2 regions of the Providencia sp. UF-183 genome follow, and region 1 is predicted to be linked to the other one. Evidence: predicted binding sites of a transcription regulator. Region 1 holds the regulator's gene; the other holds the start of a gene.

Region 1 (7,550 bases):
GCCAGAAGACTTGCCTGAGTTTCTCAATAAAACTTTTTTCGCTAAGCCATCCTTAATTCAGCAAGTCGAAATTAACGGTGAAATTCGCCAGCCGCTTCAGGCTGATAGACGATTTCAAGAACACGAACACGTGTTTGCACACCGTTTGGCAGTTCCCAACTAATTTCGTCACCCGTGTGCATGCCTAATAGCGCTGCACCGATAGGCGCCATAACAGATAACTGTTCTGCGCTATCTTTTAGCGAAGCAGGGTAAACGAGTGTACGCGTGCGCTCTTCGTTGCTAATGAGGTCTAAAAAGCGGACGGTACTGTTCATTGTGACCACATCAGCAGGGATTTCTTGTGGGCTAAGAATGTCTGCACGGTCAAGTTCATCATTGAGCGCTTCGGCAACAGGGGTACCTGCGTAAGCCGGCTGTTCCATCAGTGCATCTAAGCGTTCAGCATCTAAATCATTGATAATAATTGTTGGCTTTGTCATACCACACTCCAATAGAGACGTACAAAGCAAACACCCCCCACCCAGAAGGTAGGGGGTGTCGCTATAAATAAAATTTGATTAAAATATTAGGCGCTATGCGCTTTAAAGGGAAGAGATCAGGATCACGATCTCCAAGCCTGCCTTTGTAAAAATACGCATATTGATATTTTTATTGTTAGGCTGAAGTAGGTTATTCTTTTTTGAGCTCATCAAGCTCATCAAACCCACTCTCGAACAGGTTAACAATGGCGGCTAATGCCTGATTTTCATCTGTGCCACTAACCTCAATATCAATTTTACTGCCTTGTTCCGAGTCTAACATCAACATTGCAATAACGCTATCAGCCTCAGCCTCAATTTGGCTATTATTGCGCAAAATAACCTTAGAGTTAAATTGTTGAACTAAATCATAAAGTAACATGGCCGGTCTGGCATGCATACCAAGGCGATTTTTCAGTGTTATTGTGGCTTTTACCGTCATTTCAGCTACTTGCGTTTTTCGAGCGTCCGGTGGCGCGATTGCACGTTTTTGCCACGGGAACGGAAATAGTCAGCAAGTTGTTCGGCAACATAGACAGAACGGTGTTTACCCCCAGTACAGCCAATTGCGACAGTTAAGTAGCTACGGTTGTTGGTTTCTAACATCGGCAGCCATAACTCTAAATAGCTACGGGTTTGGTAGATAAAGTTATGAACTTCAGTATGCCTATCCAAGAATGCAGCGACAGGGCGATCAAGGCCTGTCATTGGGCGCAGTTTTGGGTCCCAGTGTGGATTGGGTAAAAAGCGCACATCAAAAACATAGTCTGCATCAATAGGAATACCGTGTTTGAAGCCGAAGGACTCAAACACCATAGTCAGTTCACGTTCGCGTTTACCCATTAAACGGGTTCTGAGCATTTCTGCTAGCTCATGAACAGACATTTCAGAGGTATCGATGACTAAGTCTGCCCGTGAGCGTAGTGGCTCAAGAAGCTCATTTTCTTCATCAATGGCACTTTCAAGAGAAAGGTTCTTACTTGAAAGTGGGTGTAACCTACGAGTATCACTGTAACGGCGGATCAGAGTGTTGCGATCAGCATCCAGAAATAAAAGTTGTGGAGAGAAGCTTGCAGGTAGTTTATCAATTGCTTCTTCAAACACTTCTGGATTGTCGGGCATATTACGCACGTCAATGCTCACCGCTGCTGAGATATTACGATCAGCGAGTGAATTTGCTAACTCCGGTAATAACACAACCGGTAGGTTATCCACGCAATAGAAACCCATATCTTCCAGCGCACGTAAGGCAACGGATTTCCCCGAACCGGAACGGCCGCTGACAATCATCAGCACCATGAGCTTACTCCCTTTCGTTTCCTAATGATGTATGTCTTAATAAACTGTGTTTTGTTATTTCTAACGATAGAAACCATAACAATATCATTAGGCTATAGCAAGACACATAAATTATCACTTACTCTGTAATAATACGATAAAGCTCATCATCGCTTTGCGCGCAGCGTAGACGCTTACAGAATGTTTTATCAGCCAGTTTTTTGGCGATAAGCGACAACGTGTGTAAGTGCGTTTTACATTGGTCTGATGGCACGAGTAAGGCAAAAAGCAGGTCAACAGGCTGATTATCAATCGCATCAAAGGCAATAGGTTCTTCTAAATGCAAAAACACGCCGACTGCGCGAGAACTTTCGCTTTCATCGAGCTTGCCATGAGGAATTGCAATTCCACCGCCAATGCCTGTAGTACCGACTTTTTCTCTGGTTAATAACGCTTCAAATACCGTATTTTCAGGTAATTCCAATTCAACGGCAGCCAGCTCACTAATAATTTCTAGGGCTCTTTTTTTACTGGTGCACACAATATTATTACGTGTACAGGCTGATGATAAAACGTCGTTTAACTGGATTTCTATATCACTATTCATTTTATTGTTCACTTAGGACTACAAAACCAGATGGTGTATGCCACCATCTGGTTTGAAACATTCATTGGCTTAACGAGTAAGCCGCATCAATGTATTAATGTTGTCTCAGTTTTTCTTTATGTTTGGTTAATTGGCGTGACAGTTTGTCTACCAGTAAATCGATAGCGGCATACATGTCATTTTCTTCCGCTGATGCATGGAGCTCCGCTCCATTAACTTGCACGGTTGCTTCAGCAATTTGCTGAACTTTTTCAACTTTCAGGACGACTTGGATACTGTTAATACGGTCGAACAATTGCCCTAATTTACTGAGCTTTTTCTCAACAGTTTCACGCAGTGCTGGAGTAACTTCAATATTGTGTCCAGTAATCTGAAATTCCATACAACCTTCCTTATTTTATCAATTAAACCAGTTGTTTACGCTGGTTTGAGGGCGGAATAGATAACGATTCACGATACTTAGCAACAGTACGACGAGCCACTTGAATACCTTGTTCTTCCAGCATACTCGTCAATTTACTGTCACTCAATGGTTTTGCTGGGTTTTCAGCAGCAACCAGTTTTTTCACCAAGGCCCGAATTGCAGTGGATGAGGCTTCGCCGCCTGTGTCCGTGCTTACATGGCTTGAGAAAAAATACTTCAACTCAAAAATGCCTCGTGGGCTGTGGAGAAACTTTTGAGTTGTCACTCGAGAGATGGTGGATTCATGCATGTCCACTTGATAGGCAATATCTGCCAATATCATCGGTTTCATGTACTCCTCACCTAACTCAAAGAATTCTTGTTGCTGTTCAACGATACAGGTTGCCACTTTTAACAGCGTTTCATGGCGGCTTTCTAAGCTTTTAATCAACCATTTTGCATCTTGCAGGTGGCTACGAATGTATTGTGTATCATCATCGCTAGCTGAACTATTTGCCATCGAAGCATAATGATTGTTAATACTTAGTTTAGGAATGCTATCTGTATTTAGCTCAACTTGCCAGTGCCCAGCTATCTTTTTCACTAAAACATCTGGAATAACATATTCCGATTCGCCTGTATTGATAGACTGCCCTGGCTTTGGATTTAAGGTTAAAATCAAATCGATAGCCGTTTTCAGTGCATCTTCCTTTAAGCGCGTTAATTTGCCGAGCTGCCTAAAATCACGATTAGCAAGCAAATCAATGTGGTTGCTGATGATTATCTTAGCTTCTTGTAACCCACCCGTTTCTTTTGGGTAGAGCGAAAGCTGAATCAATAAACATTCTTTTAAATCTTGTGCAGCAACACCAAGCGGGTCAAAGTGCTGAATACGCTTTAGCACTGCAATGACTTCTTCTAGGGTAATTTCAGGGTTATCAATCCCTTCATGTATATCAGAGATTGATGTAGTGAGATAGCCGGAATCATCTATAGAATCAATAATTGCGGTGGCAATCGCACGGTCTGTATCTGTAAACGGGGTGAGATCGGATTGCCACGTTAGATAATCTTGCAGCGTTTGTGTGGTTTCACCTTGGTAAACAGGCAGCTCATCGAAGCTGTAATCATTGCTGGTGCCTGATGGTGTTCCTGCCGTGTAGATTTCATCCCAATCGGCATCAAGAGGAAGTTCCTCAGGCATATCATTGTTTTCTAAAGCATCTTTTGTATCGAGTTCGCTGCTGTCAGTGGTATCGAGAGAATCAATTGAGTCACTTTCAGAACCGAGTTCTTCTTGTTCAAGAAGCGGGTTGGTTTCCAACGCAAGTTGAATTTCTTGTTGAAGCTCAAGTGTAGAAAGTTGCAACAGACGGATTGCCTGCTGCAATTGAGGGGTCATTGCAAGTTGTTGACTGACTCTGAGCTGCAAACTTTGCTTCATGAAAGTGTTTTTTTCTCCCTAACAACGAAACTCGATATCACGGTTTATAACCGGAAACCTTCACCTAAGTATACACGTTTCACTTGTTCATTTTCCAAGATCATCGTTGGTGTGCCATGGGCGATAAGGTGGCCTTGGCTCACAATATAGGCTCTTTCACACACATCTAGCGTCTCACGAACATTATGGTCGGTAATCAATACGCCAAGGCCATAGTCACGTAAATGCTGGATGATTTTTTTAATATCCAAGACAGAGATTGGGTCAACCCCCGCAAAGGGTTCATCTAATAAAATGAATTTTGGATTAGCGGCCAGCGCTCTAGCAATCTCAACACGGCGGCGTTCACCACCTGAAAGGGATTGCCCCATGCTGTCGCGAAGATGTGTGATGCTAAACTCTTCCATTAACTCTTCAGCACGCTCTTTACGTTGTTGAGACGTTAAATCTTCGCGGATTTCAAGTACCGCCATCAGGTTATCATAAACGCTAAGGCGACGGAAAATAGAGGCTTCTTGAGGTAGGTAGCCAATACCGCGACGTGCACGTTCATGCAGTGGCAGTAAGCTGATATCTTCACCATCAATTAAAATTTTGCCCGCATCCCGCTGAACAATACCCACAACCATATAAAAGGTGGTGGTTTTACCGGCACCATTTGGCCCTAACAGGCCAACAATTTCGCCTGATTTAACTTCAAGGCTGACATCTTCAACAACCTTGCGTTTTTTATAGGATTTAGCCAGATTCTCTGCGGTTAGTGTCGCCATAACGATTATTTACTCTTACCCGTAGTTGCTGATGAATTGTTTGCTGCTGGGCCTTTTTCTTGCAATTGCGCAGGCAAAATCACGGTAGTCACGCGCTTGCCTTTATCACTAAAGGCTTCCATTTGCTGTGTTGGTACAACATAGGTGATTTTGTCGCCTTTGATATTGCTGTCTAGCTGCTCTAAATACGCACCGCCCGTTAAAGTGACGAGCTGTTTATCCACTTCATAGCGCGCTTTGTTTGCATGGCCTTTGATTGGCTTACCGTCATCTTGCAACTGGTAAAACGTCACAGGATTACCGAAAGCTTCGATCACAATTTTATCCGAGTCGCTGCTTGGACGTGTTACAACCACTTTGTTAGCACGAATATCAATAGAGCCTTGTTTAATCACAACGTCATCGGTAAATGTGGTGACGTTCTTTTCTAAATCAAGAGATTGTTTGACCGAGTTAATCGTCATCGGCTGCTGGGTGTCACTTTTTAATGCCATCGCTGGGAGGCTAAGAGCCAAAATTGCACTGGCAACCGCTCCTTGAATAAAACGCTTCTTAGTTACTTGATTCATTTTGATGCTCTTCCGGTTGTAACACATAATGAGTTTTCACATCCTCGATTAATTCTGCGGTTCTAGTACGAAGATTTCCCTTCATTTTCAAACCAGTAGAATTAAGACCGTGCCCAATAATGGTCACTTTATCGTCGGATGAAACGTCTTGTGTTGTCAAATTGACAACTGCACTTTCAGTTGTAATTCGTTGTATCTGCGACTCTTTTGTTAAACTATCGACTTGGACATCACTGTACAGGTAAAGCACCCTGTCGTTTGTTAACCTTGCTTTGAAGGCTGTGACTGTCCATGTAGGCACGCCAGCTTCGTTATAAGTAGTTAAAACGGGTTTCGAAAACCACGTGATTTTCCCTTCAGTATAATTATCAATTTTATCTGAAACGAGTTTATACGCTAGATTTCCTGTTGGGTTATAGACGTAAGTCACTGAATCATCAGTTTGATAATTAGGTTGCCCATCATTGATTACTTTCTCCTGTGAGTCAGATGCGTCATTGCCTGCTAAATTCCAGCCAATAAGCCCTAACGCAACCAAGGACAAAATAATGATTAACCACTTCTTCGCATTGCTCATGAATTCAATCTATTCGTTATATCGATAAGCCTTTCGCTTCTTCCAATTTACCTTGGGAAAGAAGGATCAGGTCACAAAGTTCACGTACTGCGCCCTTACCACCACCGATGCGTGTTACGTAGTTTGCCTTCGGTAGGAGCAGCGGATGCGCATCCGCAACAGCGACAGATAACCCGACTCGTGCCATAACAGGCCAGTCGATGAGGTCGTCGCCAATATAAGCCACTTCGTCTTCTGCTAGTTGTAGTGTATCTAACAGTTCACGATACGCCAAAAGCTTATCGCTTTGGCCTTGGTAAAGATATGTAATGCCTAAAGTTTGCGCTCTATCTTCGAGGAGCTTGGCTTTTCTGCCAGTAATAATGGCGACTTCAATATCGGACGTTAATAGGCAACGAATACCATATCCATCACGCACATTAAAGGCTTTGAGCTCTTCACCATTATTCCCCATATACACCAAACCATCGGACATCACGCCATCGACATCGCAAATGAGCAGCTTAATTTTAGCGGCTTTTTCGATGACGGAAGTGGCAACGGGGCCGTAGCAGGTGTTCAAGTTTTGAGAACTCATGGTATTTCCTTATATTATACAACACCTGCTTGGAGCAGGTCGTGCATGTGTAAAACACCCACTAATTTATTGTCTTGTGCAACTAACAATGAGGTTACGTGTTTTGATTGCATTAAATTGAGCGCTTCAACGGCTAACATACTTGGGGAGACTCGAATGCCACCAGGGGTCATGAGATCCGCAATTTTCGCGTTATTCAGGTCAATTCCCATATCAAAGATACGGCGTAAATCACCATCCGTGAAGATACCCTCAATATTCATCTCGTCATCACAAACCACAGTCATACCCAGTTTTTTACGGGTAATTTCGACTAAAGCTTCACGCAAAGACGCGCTTTTAGGAATATGGGGGATATCCTCACCCGTATTCATTAAATCACGAACTAAGAGTAAAAGTTTGCGCCCAAGTGCGCCGCCTGGGTGAGAAAGTGCGAAATCATCTGCAGTAAACCCACGAGCAGTTAACAATGCAATAGCTAAGGCATCGCCCATCACTAAGGTTGCCGTGGTACTGGTTGTTGGTGCGAGCCCTAATGGGCAGGCTTCCTGTGGCACCTTAATGCACAAATGGACATCTGCATATTTCCCCATATTACTATCAGGGTTGTTTGTCATACAGATTAAGGGAACCTTAATACGCTTTAAAACAGGCAGTAACGCTAAAATTTCACCAGACTCCCCTGAGTTTGAAATGGCGAGTACTACATCTTTATTCGTTATCATCCCTAAATCACCATGGCTAGCTTCGCCTGGGTGAACAAAAAAGGAGGGGGTACCCGTACTGGCTAATGTCGCTGCAATT
Region 2 (7,550 bases), on a different contig from region 1:
CGCTGAGCTAAATAAGATGAGTGGTTTTGTTGAAAGGAATCATTAATGTATTGCATTAAATTGAATATCTTATTTCAATGCTCAATATAAGGAATGAAGTTGGAGCTGGATTATCTAAAATAGAGGGTGTTTATTTGTTCTAATATGAAACCTTAATATAACTCGGCAATAACTTTAATTTTTAACTAATAAAAAGGCGTAGAGTTTTCCTCTACGCCTTTTTAAATAATCACCAAAATCAAGTGAAGTGACTTAATTTTATTGTGGTTTATTCAATGCCGAGTTCTTTTAATTTACGGGTTAGGGTATTTCGCCCCCAGCCTAATAGGCGAGCCGCCTCTTGTTTATGCCCATCAGTATGTTTCAGTGCGCAGTTAAGCAGAGTGCGCTCTAATAGTGGGACTGTTTGTGTTAATAAATCGTCTTTACCTGCGGATAACGCATGATCAGCCCACTTTTCCAATAATTCAAACCATTGTACATCTGAGTTGGTTTGATGCACTGGCAAAGTGACGGGTTCATTGGCTGTCGGTTTGCTGACTTCCGTTTTTTGTATCGGGTGCTCTTCCAATAAATCATCGGGCAAATCTTGCGGTAAAATTTCTTGGCTTGCCGCCATGACAGTCAGCCAGCGGCAGACGTTTTCCAATTGACGTACATTTCCTGACCAATAATAGCGTTGCAGAATTTTTTCACTATCTGGGTGCAATACCTTGCTTTCTACCCCTAACTCTTTTGCGGTATTTTGTAAAAAATAGTGTGCGAGGCGTGGGATGTCTTCCGTGCGTTCCCGCAATGGGGGGAGTTGCACTCGAATTACGTTTAATCGGTGAAATAAATCCTCACGGAATAAACCTTCTTTGACCCGTTTTTCAAGATCTTGGTGGGTAGCGGCAATAATTCGTACATCCACTTTTACAGGGGTATAGCCACCAATACGGTAAAATTGCCCCTCAGCAAGCACGCGCAATAACCGTGTTTGTACATCAAGGGGCATATCGCCAATTTCATCTAAAAATAATGAGCCGCGGTTGGCTTGTTCAAAGCGCCCTTGGCGAACTTGGGTTGCCCCCGTGAACGCCCCTTTTTCATGGCCAAAAAGTTCTGATTCGATGAGATCTTTTGGAATAGCCGCCATGTTCAAGGCAATAAAGGGCTCGTTAACTCGTGGGCTATGTTGGTGCAAAGCGTGAGCAACGAGCTCTTTCCCTGTGCCTGATTCACCGTTAATCAGTACGCTAATTGATGAGCGAGATAAACGGCCGATAATGCGGTATACCTCCTGCATTGCAGGTGCTTCACCAATCATGGTGGATGAAACAATCGGCGCTTTTTGCTTTGTTTCGCGTCCCGTATGGTTCTGTTCACGGCTATGATTTAACGCTCGTTCAACCAATGCCACGGTTTCATCGATATCAAACGGTTTAGGTAAGTAATCAAAGGCACCTGACTGATAGGCATTTACGGCAGCATCGAGGTCTGAGTGAGCCGTCATAATGATGATCGGTAAAAGGGGGTGTGATTGCTTAATGGTATTGAGTAGCTCAATACCATTGGTTCCGGGCATGCGAATATCGGATAACAAAACATCAGGGAGGGCGTTTTCCAATGCAGCAAGTACCGCATCAGCACTGTCAAAACAGGTGCAGACAAATTCTGCATTGTTGAGTGCCCGCTCTAGAACCCAGCGAATGGAACTGTCGTCATCTACGACCCAAATTTTTCCCTGTGACATGGTTATCCCCTATTTTTTGATGGGTAGATAAATAGAAAACTCAGTGTGCCCCGGCCAACTGGTAAACTCGATTTTCCCTGCGTGTTGATCCACTAAACTTCGCGCAATTGACAGGCCAAGTCCTGTCCCATCAGGTCGTCCACTTACCATTGGGTAGAAAAGCGTATCTTGAATAGCCAATGGAATACCTGGGCCGTTATCTTCGATATCAATACGCGCAGCTAACCGATAACGCTCTCCTTGTAACATGACTTGAAATGCGGTACGTGTGCGTAGCGTGATATGACCACCCGTATCGGCGAGGGCTTGCAGCGCGTTACGGGTGACGTTCAACAATACTTGCTCAATTTGGTCGGGGTAATATTCTAAATCGGGCAAACTCGGGTCATAGTCACGAGTCAATGTGACGTTATCGGGTTTTTCGAGGGAAACCAAGCGAGTGACATTTTCCATTATATGGTGGATGCTTTGCTGGGTTTTGGGCCCCGGATATTGCGGTCCCAGTAATCTATCGACTAAAGCCCTTAAACGGTCAGCTTGTTCGATTATAACTTGAGTATATTCATTTAGTTGCGGGTCAGGTAGTGCCTTAGACAACAATTGCGCAGCGCCTCGTAAACCGCCTAATGGGTTTTTGATTTCATGGGCGAGTCCACGAATAAGTTCACGTGCAGCAAGCTGTTGTGCATTTTGCACCAACTCTTGGCTAAGGCGCCGCTGGCTATCGAGTTGTGATAACTCGACTAAAATAAATTGTTCTGAAAATGGCTGTGCGCTGAAGGACATCACATGGGAATGGTTATTAAACACTAACGTGACTTCGTTTTCCGTAAAACTGTGGCCTTCTTTTAAGCTACTGAGCATCAATTCATCATTGAGCGAGCAATAGCTAAATAACAGTGGAAGAGGGGTTCCGTATAGTTTGCGCTGGCTTTGGGTTAGGATTTGCAATGCAGCATGATTGGCGTAATGGATAACCAAATCGTAATCCAAAATAAGCACGCTATTAATGAGGGAGTCGAGAATTTGTTCGGGTGCTGGCAAATGTTCGGTTTTCATGTAATGTTGCTCCTGCACTATTTTGGTGCATTATACCTGATAGACCAAACAACCGATATTTGATTTTGCCTCTTTGGTGCAGTAGAGAGAAAAGGCCCCATCAAAAGATGGGGCAAGTGCTTCACGGCAACAAAGACTATCAGTGGAACGGCGTGTTACACACTGTAGTACATTTCAAATTCGAGAGGGTGCGGTGCCATACGAACACGTTGGATGTCGGCACGAGTTAATTCAATGTATGCATCGATAGCGTCATTCGTAAACACACCACCACGGGTTAAGAACTCGCGATTTTTATCCAGCTCAGCCAGCGCTTCGTCTAAAGAACCTGCTACAGTCGGGATTTCTTTCGCTTCTTCTGGTGGTAAGTCATACAGGTTTTTGTCCATTGCATCACCTGGGTGAATCTTATTGATGATGCCATCAAGACCCGCCATTAACTGCGCAGCAAACGCCAAGTATGGGTTAGCCGCTGGGTCTGGGAAGCGCACTTCAATACGACGTGCTTTGGTGCTTGCAACCACAGGGATACGGATAGATGCAGAGCGGTTACGCGCTGAGTAAGCCAGCATAACGGGTGCTTCAAAGCCCGGAACTAAACGTTTGTATGAGTTAGTTGTTGGGTTAGTAAATGCGTTCAGTGCACGTGCGTGTTTAATGATACCGCCGATGTAGTACAGCGCCATTTCAGATAAACCGCCGTATTTGTCACCCGCAAACAGGTTCACGCCATCTTTTGATAAAGACATGTGGCAGTGCATACCTGAACCGTTATCACCTACTAATGGTTTCGGCATAAAGGTCGCTGTTTTGCCGTAGGCATGTGCAACGTTGTGAACGACATATTTATAAATCTGAGTTTCATCCGCTTTTTTGGTCATGGTATTAAAGCGGGTAGCGACTTCGTTTTGGCCTGCAGTTGCCACTTCATGGTGGTGAGCTTCAACAACTAAGCCCATCTCTTCCATTGTGGTACACATTGCAGAGCGCAGGTCTTGTGATGAGTCAACCGGTGGCACTGGGAAGTAACCGCCTTTAACTGCTGGACGGTGGCCTTTGTTGCCGCCTTCGTATTTTGTGCCTGTGTTCCATGCTGCTTCGATATCATCGATATGGTAGTAGCTGCCGTGCATGTTGTTACCAAAACGAATATCGTCAAAAACGAAGAATTCAGGTTCTGGGCCAAATAACACGATGTCAGCGATACCACTTGAACGCAGGAAATCTTCCGCACGTTTGGAAATGGAACGAGGGTCTCTGTCGTAACCTTGCATGGTACCCGGCTCTAAAATATCGCAACGGATAATTAAGGTCACATCAGCAAAGAATGGGTCTAACATTGCGGTAGATGCATCAGGCATCAGTACCATGTCAGATTCGTTGATGCCTTTCCAGCCACCAATTGATGAACCGTCGAACATCTGGCCTTCTTCAAAGAAGTCTTCGTCAACTTGGTGAGCAGGGATAGTGATATGTTGCTCTTTACCTTTAGTGTCGGTAAAACGCAGATCAATAAATCTTACATTGTGCTCTTTAATTAACGATAAAACATGTTCAGCGGACATTCTCGGCTCTCCTGGTCGGGTCTAATCAACAAATTGCATCATATTTTGCGTTTGTTGGTTTGTCTGGCGTGGCGGCGGTGATGAATCACATTAATACACGTTGCTCGCTCACTATGAATACTATAAGCGAAAAGCGTGCCAACTTTTAAAAGAAGAGTAAATACTGATTGTTACGAAGGAATGTCAATCGATTGAGTTAAAAACAGGTGTAATTTGCACTTTTATGGTGCAATATTGTAATGGTCTGCATTATTTTGGTGCATCTAAGCCAGGGGATAGAGAAAAAAGGCCAGCTTTGTGCTTAATAATAAGCCCAAAGCTGAATTGGCAGACATTATTTAACGCGCGAGGAGATGTTATTCATCATCACTGTTGGTTAATAATGTATTCACTTCTTCAATTTGTTTCACTGCATCATTAATGATGGAAGCAATTTGGCGCGTTTGTTCTTCATTCAGTTGCTTTAGAACCATTTTGTGGCGCAGCAGGGCTTTAAAACGGCTGACTGCCATTTCGATGTCTTCTGCTAAATTGCTACCTTGCTGCATATCACGTGCTTTTGCCAGCTTACGAGCAATTACCGCTTCCGTTTCTTTATTCTGCGCTAAGTGCGTAGCGCCTTCCGGCGTAATCGTAAAACTTTTGCGATTGCGCTCAACAATTTGAGACTCTAAAAAGCCTTGTTCTTCCAACAGTGTTAGTGTTGGATAAATAACACCCGGGCTTGGGACATAGAGGCCGTTTGAGGCTTCTTGAATGTCTTTAATAATTTCATAGCCATAGCTCGGTTTTTTCGCAACTAATGAAAGCACCATAATGTGAAGATCGCCATGGTCGAATAAACGACGCAGGCCTTTGCCTCTACCACGACCTTTTTGGCGTTCATTGCCGTGTCCATGACGGCCTTCACCGTGGCAGCGTTCGCCGTGCCCGTGTCCATGACGGCCTTCACCGTGGCAGCGTTCGCCGTGCCCGTGCCCATGACGGCCTTCGCCGTGGCAACACTCGCTGTGCCCGTGCCCATGACGGCCTTTGCCATGGCAACGTTCGCCGTGCCCATGCCCATGACGGTCATCACCGTAATAATGGTCATCGTGGCTGCGGCGTTCGCCTCCGTGGCAACATTCATCATGGCCATGACGACGTTCATTGTGACCGTGACGACTTTCGCCATGGCAACAGCCATCGTGGTGACCGCGCTGATTTTCGTCATGGCGCGCATAATATACATGACGACAAGATTTAATTAGCATATAGTTACTCCTTAGTTTGTAACTTTAGATATATCGAATTTATTTTATGGCTCTACTATATTTAGATATATCTAATCAGTCAATTTAGATATATCTAAATAACATAAAAAGACATTAAAAATGGCGGTTAAGAAAGAAAGTCTATTTTTTGTTCTTTTTTTGGGCTGCTAATATTAAGTTTTTAGCGTATTATTCTGTCACTTCGTGGTTTCGCAGAGATGATGCTCATTATTTTATGAGGGAATCTGGCACTGTTACGCAACTGAATGTTTTTTCGTTAAAAACTTTTTATACAGTGATGGGTTTCACATTTATTCCACTTGTGCGGAAAAACGTGTAAAATAACAGCAAATTAACGTAGAAAGTATGTTTGGGTAATTAGAATACCGCAAAAAACATATTCCTTTCCTGTCAATTAAACGGTAAAAATCCTTGTCAATTCAAAACTTAAGAAACATCGCCATCATCGCTCACGTTGACCATGGCAAGACAACACTGGTTGGTAAATTATTGCAACAGTCAGGTACGTTCGGCGAACGTGAAACTGTCGATGAGCGTGTTATGGACTCCAACGACTTGGAGAAAGAGCGCGGTATTACCATTCTTGCTAAAAATACGGCAATCCAATGGAATGGTTATCACATCAATATCGTAGACACCCCAGGCCACGCCGATTTCGGTGGTGAGGTTGAGCGCGTAATGTCTATGGTTGACTGCGTTCTGCTGGTTGTTGATGCGATGGATGGCCCAATGCCACAAACACGTTTCGTAACGCAAAAAGCGTTCGACCACGGTTTACGTCCAATTGTTGTTATTAATAAAGTTGACCGCCCAGGCGCACGTCCTGATTGGGTTGTTGACCAAGTATTCGACTTATTCGTGAACTTAGGTGCAACGGATGAGCAACTCGATTTCCCTATCGTTTACGCATCTGCATTAAACGGTATCGCAGGTCTTGACCACACTGAAATGGCTGAAGATATGACTCCGCTGTACGAAGCTATCGTAGAGCACGTCGCGCCACCAGCCGTTGATGTCGATGGTCCTTTCCAAATGCAAGTTTCGCAGTTGGATTACAACAGCTACTTAGGCGTTATCGGTATCGGCCGTATTAAACGCGGTGTAGTTAAACCTAACCAACAAGTGACTGTTATCGATAGCGAAGGTAAAACTCGCAACGGTAAAATCGGTAAAGTATTAACGCACTTAGGTTTAGAGCGTATCGATTCACAACAAGCTGAAGCGGGCGATATCGTTGCACTGACAGGTTTGGGTGAACTGAACATTTCTGACACTATCTGCCAAGTGGGTAGCGTTGAAGCATTGCCTGCGTTAGCAGTTGATGAGCCAACAGTTAGCATGTTCTATTGTGTTAACACCTCACCATTCTGCGGTAAAGAAGGTAAATTCGTGACTTCACGTCAAATCCTTGACCGCCTGAATAAAGAACTGGTTCACAACGTTGCATTGCGTGTTGAAGAAACTCAAGACCCAGACGCATTCCGTGTATCAGGTCGTGGTGAGCTGCACTTATCTGTTCTGATCGAAAACATGCGTCGTGAAGGCTTCGAGCTGGCTGTATCTCGTCCAAAAGTTATCATTCGTGAAATCGATGGTCGTAAACAAGAGCCGTTCGAACAAGTGACTTTAGACGTTGAAGAACAAAACCAAGGTGATGTGATGAAAGCGTTAGGTGAGCGTAAAGGCGACCTGCGTGACATGATGCCAGACGGTAAAGGCCGTGTGCGTCTTGACTACATCATCCCAAGCCGTGGTCTGATTGGCTTCCGTACTGAGTTCATGACAATGACTTCAGGTACTGGCTTACTGTACTCAACATTCAGCCATTACGACGATGTTCGCCCAGGCGAAATCGGTGGTCGTCAAAACGGTGTTCTGATCTCTAACGGTCAAGGTAAAGCAGTTGCTTACGCACTG

The links. Region 1 encodes sigma-54, which starts transcription at its own class of promoters, with help from an activator protein. Its sites were predicted from a motif close to GTTGGCACANNTTTCGCTNT; they were not measured.
Region 2: a site for sigma-54 is predicted at 4,483-4,502, ahead of glnA (glutamate--ammonia ligase). Genes of this name have one in related genera too.

What each region holds. Positions count from the first base shown of each region.
Region 1 covers NZ_JBSICD010000016.1:62,100-69,649, forward strand. The annotation lists gene rnk (nucleoside diphosphate kinase regulator) at 72-482, opposite strand; gene npr (PTS phosphocarrier protein NPr) at 673-963, opposite strand; gene rapZ (RNase adapter RapZ) at 969-1,820, opposite strand; gene ptsN (PTS IIA-like nitrogen regulatory protein PtsN) at 1,939-2,406, opposite strand; gene hpf (ribosome hibernation promoting factor) at 2,501-2,788, opposite strand; gene rpoN (RNA polymerase factor sigma-54) at 2,811-4,253, opposite strand; gene lptB (LPS export ABC transporter ATP-binding protein) at 4,298-5,023, opposite strand; gene lptA (lipopolysaccharide ABC transporter substrate-binding protein LptA) at 5,029-5,592, opposite strand; gene lptC (LPS export ABC transporter periplasmic protein LptC) at 5,576-6,169, opposite strand; gene kdsC (3-deoxy-manno-octulosonate-8-phosphatase KdsC) at 6,186-6,746, opposite strand; gene kdsD (arabinose-5-phosphate isomerase KdsD) at 6,761-7,550, opposite strand, start outside.
Region 2 covers NZ_JBSICD010000017.1:18,086-25,635, forward strand. The annotation lists gene glnG (nitrogen regulation protein NR(I)) at 269-1,735, opposite strand; gene glnL (nitrogen regulation protein NR(II)) at 1,745-2,794, opposite strand; gene glnA (glutamate--ammonia ligase) at 2,950-4,359, opposite strand; gene AC4IFT_RS15495 (PadR family transcriptional regulator) at 4,716-5,612, opposite strand; gene typA (ribosome-dependent GTPase TypA) at 6,045-7,550, shown strand, end outside.